Regions from separate parts of the Marinomonas sp. IMCC 4694 genome, predicted to be linked through region 3. Evidence: predicted binding sites of a transcription regulator. Region 3 holds the regulator's gene; each other region holds the start of a gene.
The links. Region 3 encodes sigma-54, which starts transcription at its own class of promoters, with help from an activator protein. Its sites were predicted from a motif close to TGGCACNNNNNTTGCTNT; they were not measured.

Region 1 (3,445 bases), 130 kb from region 3:
GGGATTCGAAATGAGCCAAATATCAAATCCTCCTATTTTGCATGCCGTAGAGCCTGTTCGCATTGGGTTTATTCCACTGATTGATTGTGCGCCTTTCGTCATTGCTTACGAAAAGGGTTTCTTTGCCGATGAAGGTGTCGATGTTGTCTTGTCGAAAGAGGCTTCTTGGGCCAGCATTCGCGACAAAGTGGCCTTTAATTTACTCGACGGTGCTCATATGTTGGCCTCAATGCCTATTGCGGCAACATTAGGGGTGGGTACGCTTAAAGCGGCCATGCAAACCAGCTTTACGGTCAGTCATAATGGTAATGGGATAACAGTGAGTAACGCCTTATACGATCAGCTTCGGCTGGTCGCCAGTAATGCAGAGGACATTCGTAACGGAATGGCCTTGAAACAATGTATTGAAGAGCGTGGCGATGATAAACCGCCGTTACGTTTTGCCATGGTATACCCGTATTCGTCTCACAATTACCAATTAAGGGATTGGCTTAGCCAAGCAGGCATAGACCCAGATAAAGACGTTCAAATTGTCGTCGTGCCACCAGTAAAAATGATAGACAGTTTAAAAAGCGGCGACATTGATGGCTATTGCGTTGGAGAGCCCTGGAACAGTCTTGCGGTGGAGCAAGGTGTCGGTCACATGTTGGTGACAGGTTACGACATTTGGGGCAGCACACCCGAGAAAGTTTTCGGTGTGAATTCTTTATGGGCTGAGCAAAAACCAGACGTACATCTAGCCATGATTCGAGCCTTGGAAAAAGCGTGCCGATGGGTAGATGACCCCATTAATCGAACAGATTTATTGAACCTGTTAAGTCAGTCAGAGTATTTGAACTGCACGGTTGAGCAGTTGATTTATGGTTTTGGTTCTATAAAACCTAAAAGCCAGTTTGACTGGCCGTTGCAAGCGTATCAACGTTTTTCTGGCGAGGGTGTGAATAAGCCGCTGCCCAGTTATGCACTATGGATTATGGCGCAAATGCACCGTTGGCATCAATTATCATCTGTCGCTTCTCTTAATGAAACCGCTGAGCAGGTGTATCGACAAGATTTGTACATTAAGGCATTAGGTTTAAGCGACACCCTTGATCGTTCTTGGCATTTAGCACCAGATGAAGCTTTGGTTTGGCTGGGGTCTGTCGCATCAGGAAAGATACGATTACATGAAGAGGGTATCCATAAAGGGTTTCGGCGGTAGCGTGTCCTTTATGGTGCGTTGTGCGTGATGGTTGGGCGCAGTAAAACCTAAACAGGGATGGAATTTATAGTGAGCGGTGACTAAAAAACACATCCATAAATTAAAAATCAACAAAATCATTAACTTAAGATAGTTGGCGCGTTTTATGCTAATTATTTAGTAAATCGTTATCGGGACAAACACGATTTAACGATAAAAAATGAACGCTTTATTTTAGCAACACCAGCAACGATGGCTGGTGATTGTTCACATTATTAAAGTCCAATGTAGGGCTTTTCTTGAATGGCAAAGGTGCCTGTAAACACATTATATGTGATTTGCACGCGCCTTTTTTTTGTTTTTGATTTTTACTCACTCTCAAAGCGGAGCACTACGATGAATGTAAGACTTTTAAAGACGGTTACCCCGTTATCAACGTTGGCAAAAACAACTCGACGTGTGACCTTTGGCCTTGTTCTTGGGTCAGCTTTGTTGTCATTAACAGCGCAAGCAGAACTGGGTTACGCGGAAAAAGAAGAGCTTAAATTTGGCTTTATAAAGTTAACCGATATGGCGCCTTTGGCCATCGCTTATGAAAAGGGTTACTTCGAAGATGAAGGTTTGTACGTCACGTTAGAAGCACAAGCGAACTGGAAAGTGCTATTAGACCGAGTAATAGATGGTCAATTAGATGGCGCTCACATGCTGGCAGGTCAACCACTGGGCGCAACCATTGGCTATGGTACTAAAGCCCACATAGTGACTGCGTTTAGCATGGATTTAAATGGTAACGGTATTACGGTTTCGAACGATGTTTGGGCTGAGATGAAGAAGAATATTCCAAACGACGCCGATGGAAAACCGGTTCACCCAATCAGTGCAAGTGCCCTTAAGCCAGTGATTGATGGTTATAAGGCTCAGGGTAAGCCTTTTAAAATGGGCATGGTATTTCCAGTATCAACGCACAACTATGAATTGCGTTACTGGCTAGCCGCTGGCGGCATTCATCCAGGATATTATGCACCAGCGCGTGGCGATACAAGTGGCCAAATTAACGCGGATGCCTTGTTGTCGGTGACGCCACCGCCACAAATGCCAGCCACCATGGAGGCCGGCACCATTTCTGGCTATTGCGTGGGTGAACCATGGAATCAGCAAGCCGTATTCAAGGGTATTGGTGTGCCCGTTATTACGGATTATGAAATTTGGAAAAATAACCCTGAAAAAGTATTCGGTGTGAGCAACGAGTGGGCTGAGCAAAATCCAAACACTCATATCCGTGTGGTAAAAGCCATGATTCGTGCGGCGAAATGGTTGGATGATAACAACAATGGTAATCGTCCAGAAGCCGTTGAGATCCTTTCACGTAGTCAATATGTTGGCGCTGATTACGATGTCATTGCAAACAGCATGACGGGCACCTTTGAGTACGAAAAAGGCGATAAGCGTGAGATTCCTGATTTTAATGTGTTCTTTCGCCATCACGCGACTTACCCCTACTACAGCGACGCGATTTGGTATTTAACGCAAATGCGCCGTTGGGGTCAAATTGCTGAGCCTAAATCAGATGAGTGGTTTATGAATATCGCCAAAGACGTTTATCGTCCAGATATATACGCACAGGCGGCTCGAGCGTTAATAGAAGATGGGATTATGAAAGCGACTGAATTTCCTGACTTCAAAACAGAAGATGGTTTTAAAGCACCACAAAGTGACTTCATAGACGGTGTTTTGTACGACGGTAAATACCCTAATGATTACTTGAAGCGTTTTGATATTGGCTTGAAAAACGACGATCAAATCTAACTCAATCTCGTAATAGCCGCCGCCTTGTGTGGCGGCTTTATGAGATGGCTTAGTGTGTGCAATAGCCCGAGTAAAACAAAGTGAGAATACATGATGATAAGCAACCTAACTATGGCGTCGCTAAAAGACAAGCTCAGTGAGCTGTCCTTTAAAGGTATGTTACTGCCTATTTTTGGCATTTTAGTCTTCATCTCGTTATGGCAGATGGGGGCCAGCCGAGTTCATACCTCGTTAGGAGAGTTTCCTGGCCCCGTCGTAGTTTATGAACAATGGAACAGTTTGGTTGCAGAGCATCAGCGTGAGCGACTAAAAGAAGATAAATTTTATGTGCGTCAAGAAGAGCGTATTGCTGAGCGTCAAGCGAAAGACCCTAATTACGAAGGAACATTAAGAGACTACACAGGAAAACCGACATTTTTTGATCAGATTTTTACCAGCCTTTATACCGTACTGGCTGGC
Region 2 (3,445 bases), 1.5 Mb from region 3:
AGACATATCAACGCCTTCGTATTCTTCTTCTTCTGTCACTCGAACACCCATGATGGCTTTGATGACTAACCAAACCACCAAACTAGAGAAGAACACCCAAACGAAGATGGTTAGCGCGCCGGCGATTTGTCCACCGAACGTTGTACCGTCGTTGGTAAGAGGAACCGCTAATAGACCCCAAAGACCGACCACACCATGTACTGAAATCGCACCGACCGGATCATCAATTTTTAATTTGTCTAGCGTCAGGATAGACACAACAACAATCAAACCACCCACAAGACCAATCAGAGTCGCGCCTAGAGCAGACGGTGTGTCTGGACCGGCTGTGATGGCAACCAAACCAGCCAATGCGCCGTTTAGAAGCATGGTTAGATCGGCTTTACCGAATAGGATACGAGCTAGGATAAGCGCACCAATTGCACCACCTGCTGCCGCTGCGTTTGTGTTCAAGAACACCATAGCAACAGAGTTTGCGCTGGCGATGTCGCCAAGTTTGAGAACAGAACCACCGTTGAAACCGAACCAACCCATCCAAAGGATGAATGTACCTAGCGTTGCTAGAGGTAGGTTTGCACCAGGAATGGCACGTACTTCACCGTTAGGACCGTATTTGCCTTTACGAGCGCCCAGTACCAATACACCCGCTAGTGCAGCAGACGCACCCGCCATGTGAACGATACCGGAACCGGCGAAGTCAGTGAAGCCAAGGTCGCCAAGGCTAAACATACCGAATACAGAACCGCCGCCCCATGTCCAGTTACCTTCCATTGGGTAGATGAACCCCGTCATGACTACCGCAAACACAAGGAATGCCCATAGCTTCATACGTTCCGCAACGGCCCCAGACACAATGGACATGGCTGTTGCAACGAATACAACTTGGAAGAAGAAATCAGACGCGCCTGAATAGATAGAGCCGCCGACGAAGCCGTCTTCGCGACCAGCAAAATCCGTCAAGGTAGAGTCGACATCTACATCTTGAATCCCCGTTAAAAACCAGTCACCACCGTACATGATGGCGTAACCACACACCAAATACATGATGCAAGAAATGGCAAACAAGGCGACGTTTTTAGTAAGAATTTCTGTGGTGTTTTTTGCACGTACTAGACCTGCTTCCAACATGGCAAACCCAGCTGCCATCCACATAACCAGCGCGCCACACACCAAAAAGTAAAAGGTATCCATGGCATATTGTAAGTGAAAAATTTGATCTTGCATGTTTCGCCCCCCTAAAGGCTTGTATGAGTCAGCCGTAATTAAACCGCTTCTACACCCGTCTCGCCGGTACGAATACGAACCGCTTGTTCTAGGTTAACGATAAAGATTTTACCGTCGCCAATTTTGCCTGTGTTTGCTGCGCCAGTAATGGCTTCAACAACTTGATCGGTCATCTCGTCGGCAATCGCCAATTCGATTTTTACTTTTGGTAAAAAATCCACAACGTATTCCGCGCCGCGGTATAATTCTGTGTGACCCTTTTGACGTCCGAAACCTTTGACTTCTGTGACGGTGATCCCTTGGACGCCGATTTCAGAAAGTGCTTCTCGAACATCATCGAGTTTAAATGGCTTGATGATGGCAGTTATAAGCTTCATACCCACTGTCTCCTTAAAAAGTCAGTTTTATTGTCGTATCGCAGGTACTTAGCCTTATTCAATATGCGTGCCAGAAATGGATTACCCCATACAGCGTGGGACGTTTCGCTTAGTTAGGGTTCGCCGTGTTGGGGAAAGCGCAATTAGAACGTATTTTGTGCAGCAAATTGGGCTGTTTGTTTGCATTGTTGCGTTAACTTGGTGCGCAGCGTAAAAAAGCCATCGGTCAAAATATCGCTCAAGCCGCTATATCATTGCTTCTGATCAGAAAATGAACGGATTGTGACAGTGAAGTTTAATGGCGTTTTTAGTGGCTTTTAAGGCGGTAAAAAGTACGAACATTGCTTTATATGCACAATAAAGAGGCGACTATAAGAAGGGCGGGAATCACTTCAAGCGTAAAACGCACCGAAGAAACGCGTGATCCTTTAATGAGGCGTTAGAGATGGCTTGTATTGACGGTCTTAAGGTCTCTATACTGTTCAATATTGTTAATGCAAAGAATGAGAATCACATGATCGATCAGTTTATAAAACAACTTGGCACCGGATTAGAGCAGGCAGCAGAAACTTTAGGGAAATTGCCGAAAGAGGAAATTCAAGCGCAGCTTCATGATGTTGCACGTAATACATTGCAAAAAATGGACTTAGTCACACGAGAAGAATTCGAGGTGCAGGCCGCCATGTTGGTAAAATACCGTGAAAAACTGGCGGCGTTAGAAGCACGCTTAACCGTATTGGAACAAAAAGATTAACGCACTGTCTGCATGGTTGGACTGAATTATTTCCAGCCTTGCTGCCAGTCAGTTGCTGATGTCAGATTCTGCCAAGGCAATTGATACTGGTTACGATTGATCACCGCTTCTATAATGCAGTCGACAACCATATCGGCTTCATTACGGATGAGTTGTGTGACCAAAAAATGTTTCTCTTTTTGCTGTGGTGATGTGGACGTCCATTTAGACATCAGTAATTTGTTGGGATTAAGGCGGTGAGTCGGCATTAGGTTCTCTCGTCGAATGAAGTTAACGTTGTTTTACAGTACGTACCAAGTCGCAAGCGGGATTCTTCGTCGTTGCGTATTTTTTTGGATCAAGGAGTGATCATGAGTTTAGCCACCATTTACAGTCGCGCCCGTGTCGGCGTGTCTTCCCCTTTAGTCACGGTTGAAACACACATTTCCAACGGTTTACCCTCGTTAAACATTGTCGGTCTTCCTGAGGCGGCGGTGCGTGAATCAAAAGATCGCGTGCGCAGTGCGATTATCAACAGCCATTTTGAATTTCCCACTAAGAGAGTGACCATTAACCTTGCTCCAGCGGATTTACCGAAAGAAGGCGGCCGTTATGATTTGGCGATTGCTATCAGTGTATTGGTGGCGTCGGGGCAATTGGGTGATATAAACGTGCGCGATATTGAGTTTATCGGTGAGCTGGCACTGTCGGGGGACATACGAGGCGTGCCCGGATTGTTGCCTTCTGCGATTGCGTGCCATCATGCGAATCGACAGTTGATTTTACCAGAAGACAATCAACAAGAAGCGGCTCTGGTCGACAGTAACGCTGTGTTTGCAAAGCATCTAACGCAAGTGACTGCCCACTTACTCAAGTCCATTACGTTACCGGATTGTGTGTCTAAACCCAGCGAACCGTTACCGTTGGACCACAAAGACATGCGCGATGTTAAAGGCCAATATCAAGCTAGACGTGCGTTAGAAGTTGCCGCCGCCGGTGGGCATAATCTGTTGTTTATTGGTCCGGCTGGCACGGGAAAAACCATGTTAGCATCGAGGCTGCCGAGCATTATGCCTGCAATGACGGAGGCCGAAGCCTTGGCTGTGGCGTC
Region 3 (3,445 bases):
TTCATTGATGGGCAAGACATCACCCATAACGCCATGCACACACGCGCCCAAAAAGGCATTGGCTACTTACCACAAGAAGCGTCTATTTTTCGCAAAATGTCAGTTGAAAATAACATCTTAGCCATTTTAGAAACCCGTAAAGAACTGAACAAAACGCAACAAAAAGATCGCCTAGAAAGCTTACTTGAGGAGTTTCACATTACCCACATTCGTCATAATTTGGGTATGGCCTTATCCGGTGGTGAAAGGCGTCGTGTTGAAATAGCAAGAGCCGTCGCTATGAACCCAAAGTTCATATTGTTAGACGAACCATTTGCAGGGGTTGACCCCATTTCAGTTGGTGATATTAAGCTCATTATTAAACATCTTCAACAAAGTGGCATTGGTGTGTTGATCACCGATCACAACGTTCGTGAGACACTGGACATTTGCGATAAAGCCTACATTGTGGGTAATGGCTACATTATTGCCTCGGGCGACGCTGAGACGGTGATCAATAACGAACAAGTAAAAAAGGTCTATTTAGGCGACGACTTCCGTCTGTAACCCCTTATCATTGCTGGAGAAAGGGAGTAGTATGCACAACTCGTTCCAATTCACTCAAACAAAAAGAGTTGCTCTATGAAGCAGTCTTTGCAATTAAAACTCGGTCAACAGCTGACCATGACGCCGCAACTGCAACAAGCCATCCGTTTGCTGCAGCTTTCCACGTTAGACCTTAAACAAGAAATACACGAATTCTTAGAGTCAAACCCATTGCTTGAACTGGATGACGACGAACATCATCATGATGCGCCCGCCAGTATCGAATCTAAAAGCGCAGCCGATACCCCCCTTGATGCACCAAGCGAAGAGCCTCGCATCGAATCAGAGTGGACCGAAAGCATTCCGGAAGAGTTGTCCATAGACAGCAGCTGGGATGACACCTACCAAGGATCGTCCGCCGCAATCAGTGACAACAACAGTTACGAAGGAGACGGTGATTTCGAAAGTCGCAACGCCCCTGCTGAGAGCATTCAAGATCACCTGATATGGCAATTAAACCTGACCCATATGTCAGATCGGGACATTGAAATCGCTTACGCTATCATCGAATGCGTTCAGCCGGATGGGTATCTTAGCATCACTCCTGAGGACATTTGGGAATCTTTGGGAGCTGAGCTTGATGATTTAGATATTGAAGAAGTCATCGCAGTACAGCATCGCTTGCAACGTTTCGACCCCGTAGGGGTTTGCTCTATTGATCTACGTGACTGTTTACTGGTGCAATTAGAGGCCTTTAATACGCACCCCTTATACAAAAGCACACATAACCTAATCGATCATTATCTGCCATTATTAGGCAATCGAGATTTTGCACAACTTAGCCGAAAAACCAAACTCAAAGACGAAGCACTTAAAGAGGTTATCAACCTCATTCAGCAACTAAATCCACGACCGGGTTCCGTGATTGACGCTGACGATACTGACTATGTCATTCCAGATGTGTCTGTTAAAAAACGCAATAATACCTGGCAAGTTGAACTTAACAACGACGCCTTACCGCCTGTAAAGATCAATGAAACTTATTCAGCGATGGCCAGCACAGCAGCCACACCAGAAGACGCGAGTTACATTAAAACTTCGCTTCAAGAAGCCAAGTGGTTTATGAAAAGCTTACAAAGCCGCAACGAAACCCTACTAAAAGTCGCCAGCTGCATTGTCAGTCGTCAAATTGATTTTTTTGAACTGGGCGAAGAAGCGATGAAGCCCATGGTTCTACACGATGTTGCCGAAGAAGTAGGCATGCACGAGTCGACCATTTCTCGAGTCACAACACAAAAATACATGCACACGCCCAAAGGTATCTTTGAGCTCAAGTACTTCTTCTCAAGCCACGTTAACACGGCTTCAGGCGGAGAGTGTTCATCCACCGCGATACGAGCTATGATCAAAAAATTAGTCGCTGATGAACCTGCAAAAAAACCGTTAAGCGACAACAAACTGGCCGCAATACTGGCCGGTCAAGGCATACAGGTTGCTAGACGAACTGTGGCAAAATACCGCGAGGCGATGAACATCCCTCCGTCCAACGAACGAAAACGACTGATCTAAACGGAAACCATTTTATCATGTCCTTGAAAGCCTTATTAAAAGCAGATCTTGTTTTAGCGCAACAAGATATTGTGAGCAAAAAACGTGTTCTTGAAACGCTTGCCGACATCGCCTCAAACCGACTTCACTGCAACAACGAAGCCATTTATGACGCGTTGCTTGGACGAGAAAAACTCGGAAGCACAGGGATCGGCAATGGCATTGCCATCCCACACTGTCGACTCGAATCAGCGAACCATACCGCCATTGTCATCATGTCACTGCAAACGGCAATCGATTTTGATTCGATTGATAGAAAACCCGTTGACCTTATTTTTGCGCTGATTGTGCCGCCCAATGAATGCGACCAGCACCTTGCGACCTTAGCACAAATTGCTGAATTAGCTCAGTCTCCCGAATCACTAAAAAAACTGCGTTTGGCTCAGTCAAACGAAGATCTATTTACTGTATTTAGCGCACTACTATAGGAAAAGAGCATGCAGGAAAAGTCCACTACTATTATTAACAAGCTTGGTTTACACGCTCGGGCGGCTGGCAAACTTGTAGAAACAACATCTCGCTTTTCTTGTGACATTACCATCGAGAAAGAAGGGCGAAATGTAGACGGTAAAAGCATCATGGCTATGATGATGCTAGCGGCAGGCAAAGGCACAGACATAATTATTAAGACGAACGGTGACGATGAAGAAGACGCCCTTAATGCTGTTATTGAATTGATTCACAATCGCTTTGGGGAAGACGAGTAGCACCACTATGTCAGAGCAAAGCACGCTTAATCACCTTCAGACCGTCACCGAATCGCTTGAATCCGGTGCCACGATGCAGATCCGTTATTTGCTTAACGGCGCTTTGCCTGCGCAAGATGTTGCTCGGTTATTAGAATCTTCCCCGCCCAAAGAGCGCAAACTGCTCTGGGAATTGATAGAAGCCAAAAACGAAGGCGAAGTACTGCAATATCTGAGTGAAGATATTGGTGTCCAGTTCATGAAGAACATGGACACAGAACGACTTATTGCCGTTTCTGAACACTTCGAAAGCGATGATCTCGCCGATTTACTTCAACATTTGCCAGAGACGATCGTAAAAGAAGTACTTGCTTCAATGACGACTCAGGACAGAGCCCGAGTAGAAGCGCTATTAAGCTACTCAGAAGATTCTGCCGGCGGCTTGATGAATACGGACACTATTACCATACGTCCGAACATCACTATTGACATAGTATTTCGCTATTTACGCAGGCACAACACACTACCAGATATGACCGACAGCCTGCTTGTTGTCAGCCGCTCAGATCGTTTACTCGGCATACTGCCACTGACCAAACTTCTGGTATCCGATGTCAACGCCACCG
Region 4 (3,445 bases), 130 kb from region 3:
GAACTAAAATGCCCAATATCGAAATCTCGCTTACCATGGTTTTCAAACGCCGATAATGCCGCATGCTCAACAAAAATCTCATGAGCACTGCGATACGAAAAACCCGACTGAAAACCCAAATACTTCGCTACTTCACAAATCGCCCACCAGTCGTGCTTTGCTTCACCCGGGGCTGGCAACATACCACGCTGGCGCGAAATACGGCGCTCCGAGTTAGTGACCGTACCGTCTTTCTCGCTCCAGCCAGTAGCGGGTAATAAAATATCCGCCATGGCAGTGGTATCCGTATGCGCTTTGCAGTCACTAACAATCACCAGTTCGCATTTTTCCAGAGCACGCCGAACTTGCGCGGTGTCGGGCAAACTCACCATCGGATTGGTCGACATGATCCACACAACTTTAACCTTGCCTGCCTCCATCGCTTGGAATAAATCAACCGCTTTTAAACCGTTTTGTGTCGCCATGTTAGGAGCTTGCCAAAAGCGCTGTACTAACTCAATCGCGCCAGGTGTTGCGAAATCCATGTGGGCGGCAAGTTGGTTAGCCAATCCACCCACTTCTCGACCGCCCATCGCATTTGGCTGGCCAGTAATAGAAAATGGCCCCGCACCTTTTTTACCGATACGCCCTGTAGCTAAATGGCAGTTGATAATGGCATTGCATTTATCCACACCTGATGAAGACTGATTAATACCCTGAGAATAAAACGTTACCGTTTTGGGCGTTTCAGACCACCAGCTTGCCAATTGCATGACATCATTGGGCTCGACATCACAAAATTCAGCGGTGGCTTTTAATGTCGGTGTTGACTGGTTGGCCTGTGCCACAGCTTGCTCAAAACCGTCAGTGTGTGACGTGATAAATTCACTGTCTAAAAGATTGGCTTGTGCCGAATAATTCAATAAGAAAGAAAATAGGCCGGCATCGCTGCCAGGTTTAATCGCCAGATGCAAATCGGCTATATCGCATGTCGCGGTTTCTCTTGGGTCAATCACGACAATCTTCATGGCTGGTCGGCGTTTTTTTTCAGCGGCGATTCGCTGATACAAAATAGGATGTGTCCAAGCGGCATTGGAACCCACCATAATCAACAAATCACAACATTCTAAATCTTCGTAGTTGCAAGGAACCGTATCTGAGCCAAACGCACGCTTATAGCCGACAACAGCCGATGCCATGCACAAGCGAGAATTGGTATCAACGTTTGCCGTACCAATAAAGCCCTTAGCCAGTTTATTCGCGACATAATAATCTTCCGTAAGGATTTGCCCTGACAAGTAAAATGCGAAAGCGTCTGGGCCATGTTCCTTGACCACTTTGGTGATTTTATCAGCAATGGTTTGGGCAGCAGACGCCCAAGAAACAGACGCGCCTTCCACCCTAGGCGTCAACAAACGATCGTCCGATTGAATAGTATGAGCTAGGCTACTGCCTTTGACACACAAACGTCCAAAGTTCGCAGGATGATCCATGTCCCCTTTAACCGGTGGTATGGGCATGGTAGACGACGCTGGTAAGGTCACATCAACCCCACAACCGACACCACAATAGGGACAGGTTGTTTTTACGCTTGTTGTTGTCATGTCGTCTCCTCTTGCATTAAAAGTAATAGACAAAAAAAAGCCCAAGCGCTCTTTTACAAAGCGGTTGGGCGTCGTTGCCTTTTGTCCTGTCTGATGATTGTGTAGATAAACCATCGTCGGCTTACGGTGCATCAGTTAACCATTTTAAAAGCAAAATATAAGCCAACTCTTATGCGACCCTTTATCCGCCATAAAGTGAGGATTCACTCTTAATAAACCAAGCTCTGGAGAAAAAAACGCACCAAAACATAACGAGTGTTTATTTTGGTGCAATTCCGTAGACTTGCTACCGGCTAGACGTGAGCTAATTTGCACCGTTTAGATTGATGCAAGAAAGACATCATCACCTTCTAACTTAACTTGCCAATGAGGAACAGACATCTCTTCTTCTAAGCACTTCCCTGAGTTAAGTACAAAGTGCTGCTTGTACAACGGACTCGCCACAACCCACTCATTTTGCAAATGAGCGATCAACCCACGAGACAACACATTGGCTTTACCGATCGGATCCCAGTTACCGATCGCAAACACTTTATTCTCAGATTCAGGCACGTAAAAAACCGCCACCTGCTCACCATTCAACATGGCAGCAACACCGGCACCAACGACCAAATCACTTTTTTTGCAGACTAATTTCCATGCCATTGTCATTGTTTAACCCACCTTTGCAATAAGTTGCTGTTTTTCGAGGTCTGTTGCAGGGCGTATTTGATCACGCTCCTCCACAAACACCACGTTGGTATCGTCACCGTCATAATTAACGAATTGGCGGAACGTTTTCAGCGCTTCTTGGTCTTCTAATGTGGTCTTCCATTCGCACTGAAAGGTATCAACAATATGCTGCATGCGCGCTTCAAGCTCATCGCACAAACCTAACGTATCGTTAATCACTACGTCTTTTAGATACTCTAGACCGCCTTCAAGCCCGTCCATCCATACTGACGTACGCTGCAAACGATCGGCGGTTTTTGTGTAAAACATCAAGACACGATCGATGTATTTCACCAAGGTGGCATCGTCTAAATCGGTGGCAAATAAATCGCCATGGCGCGGCTTCATCCCCCCATTGCCACAGACATATAGATTCCATCCGCCTTCCGTTGCAATCACACCAATGTCTTTACTTTGTGCTTCGGCGCATTCTCGGGTACAGCCCGATACCGCAAATTTGATCTTATGCGGAGAACGCAATCCCTTATAACGATTCTCTAAATCAATCGCCATTGTCATGCTGTCGTTTACACCAAAACGACACCACGTGCTGCCCACGCACGATTTTACTGTACGCAGCGATTTGCCATAGGCTTGGCCTGTTTCAAAGCCTGCGTCTATCAATTTGCCCCAAATCTCTGGTAACTGTGACAAGGTTGCGCCAAATAAATCAATGCGCTGACCACCGGTCACCTTAGTGTATAACGCATATTCCTTGGCCACTTGCCCTAACACAATCAGCTTATCGGGTGTGATTTCACCGCCGGGAATCCTAGGAACAATGGAATAAGTCCCGTCTTTTTGCATGTTTGCTAAAAAACGATCATTGGTGTCTTGTAAGCTAATATGCTCTTTTTTAAGCACATAGTCGTTCCACACGCTCGCTAGTATAGAGCCCACCGCGGGCTTACAAATTTCGCAGCCATGCCCTTTACCGTGTTTGTGTAATAAATCGTCGAAGCTCTTAATTTCTTCCACTTTTACGAGGTTGTACAAATCTTGACGTGTAAACGCGAAGTGCTCACAAAGATCGGTGCTAACTTCCACACCTAAAGCCAATAGTTCGTTATCGACGACTTTTTTCAGTAAAGCGACACACCCACCACAACCTGTGCCCGCTTTGGTAATGCCCTTTACATCGCCAACCGACA

Region 1: the regulator sigma-54 is predicted to act here: its motif matches at 1,336-1,353, upstream of FXV75_RS09630 (CmpA/NrtA family ABC transporter substrate-binding protein).
Region 2: the regulator sigma-54 is predicted to act here: its motif matches at 1,657-1,674, upstream of glnK (P-II family nitrogen regulator).
Region 4: the regulator sigma-54 is predicted to act here: its motif matches at 1,731-1,748, upstream of FXV75_RS09600 (nitrate reductase).

The regions. Positions count from the first base shown of each region.
Region 1 is NZ_VSRV01000001.1:2,118,262-2,121,706, reverse strand. Features, by position in the region: gene FXV75_RS09640 (ANTAR domain-containing response regulator) at 1-14, shown strand, start outside; gene FXV75_RS09635 (CmpA/NrtA family ABC transporter substrate-binding protein) at 11-1,201, shown strand; gene FXV75_RS09630 (CmpA/NrtA family ABC transporter substrate-binding protein) at 1,577-2,986, shown strand; gene FXV75_RS09625 (ABC transporter permease) at 3,077-3,445, shown strand, end outside.
Region 2 is NZ_VSRV01000001.1:514,521-517,965, forward strand. Features, by position in the region: gene FXV75_RS02390 (ammonium transporter) at 1-1,224, opposite strand, end outside; gene glnK (P-II family nitrogen regulator) at 1,263-1,601, opposite strand; gene FXV75_RS02400 (accessory factor UbiK family protein) at 2,047-2,355, shown strand; gene FXV75_RS02405 (TIGR02450 family Trp-rich protein) at 2,382-2,603, opposite strand; gene FXV75_RS02410 (YifB family Mg chelatase-like AAA ATPase) at 2,706-3,445, shown strand, end outside.
Region 3 is NZ_VSRV01000001.1:1,984,897-1,988,341, forward strand. Features, by position in the region: gene lptB (LPS export ABC transporter ATP-binding protein) at 1-546, shown strand, start outside; gene FXV75_RS09060 (RNA polymerase factor sigma-54) at 622-2,094, shown strand; gene FXV75_RS09065 (PTS sugar transporter subunit IIA) at 2,112-2,561, shown strand; gene FXV75_RS09070 (HPr family phosphocarrier protein) at 2,571-2,840, shown strand; gene mgtE (magnesium transporter) at 2,848-3,445, shown strand, end outside.
Region 4 is NZ_VSRV01000001.1:2,110,715-2,114,159, forward strand. Features, by position in the region: gene FXV75_RS09600 (nitrate reductase) at 1-1,583, opposite strand, end outside; gene nirD (nitrite reductase small subunit NirD) at 1,902-2,234, opposite strand; gene nirB (nitrite reductase large subunit NirB) at 2,238-3,445, opposite strand, start outside.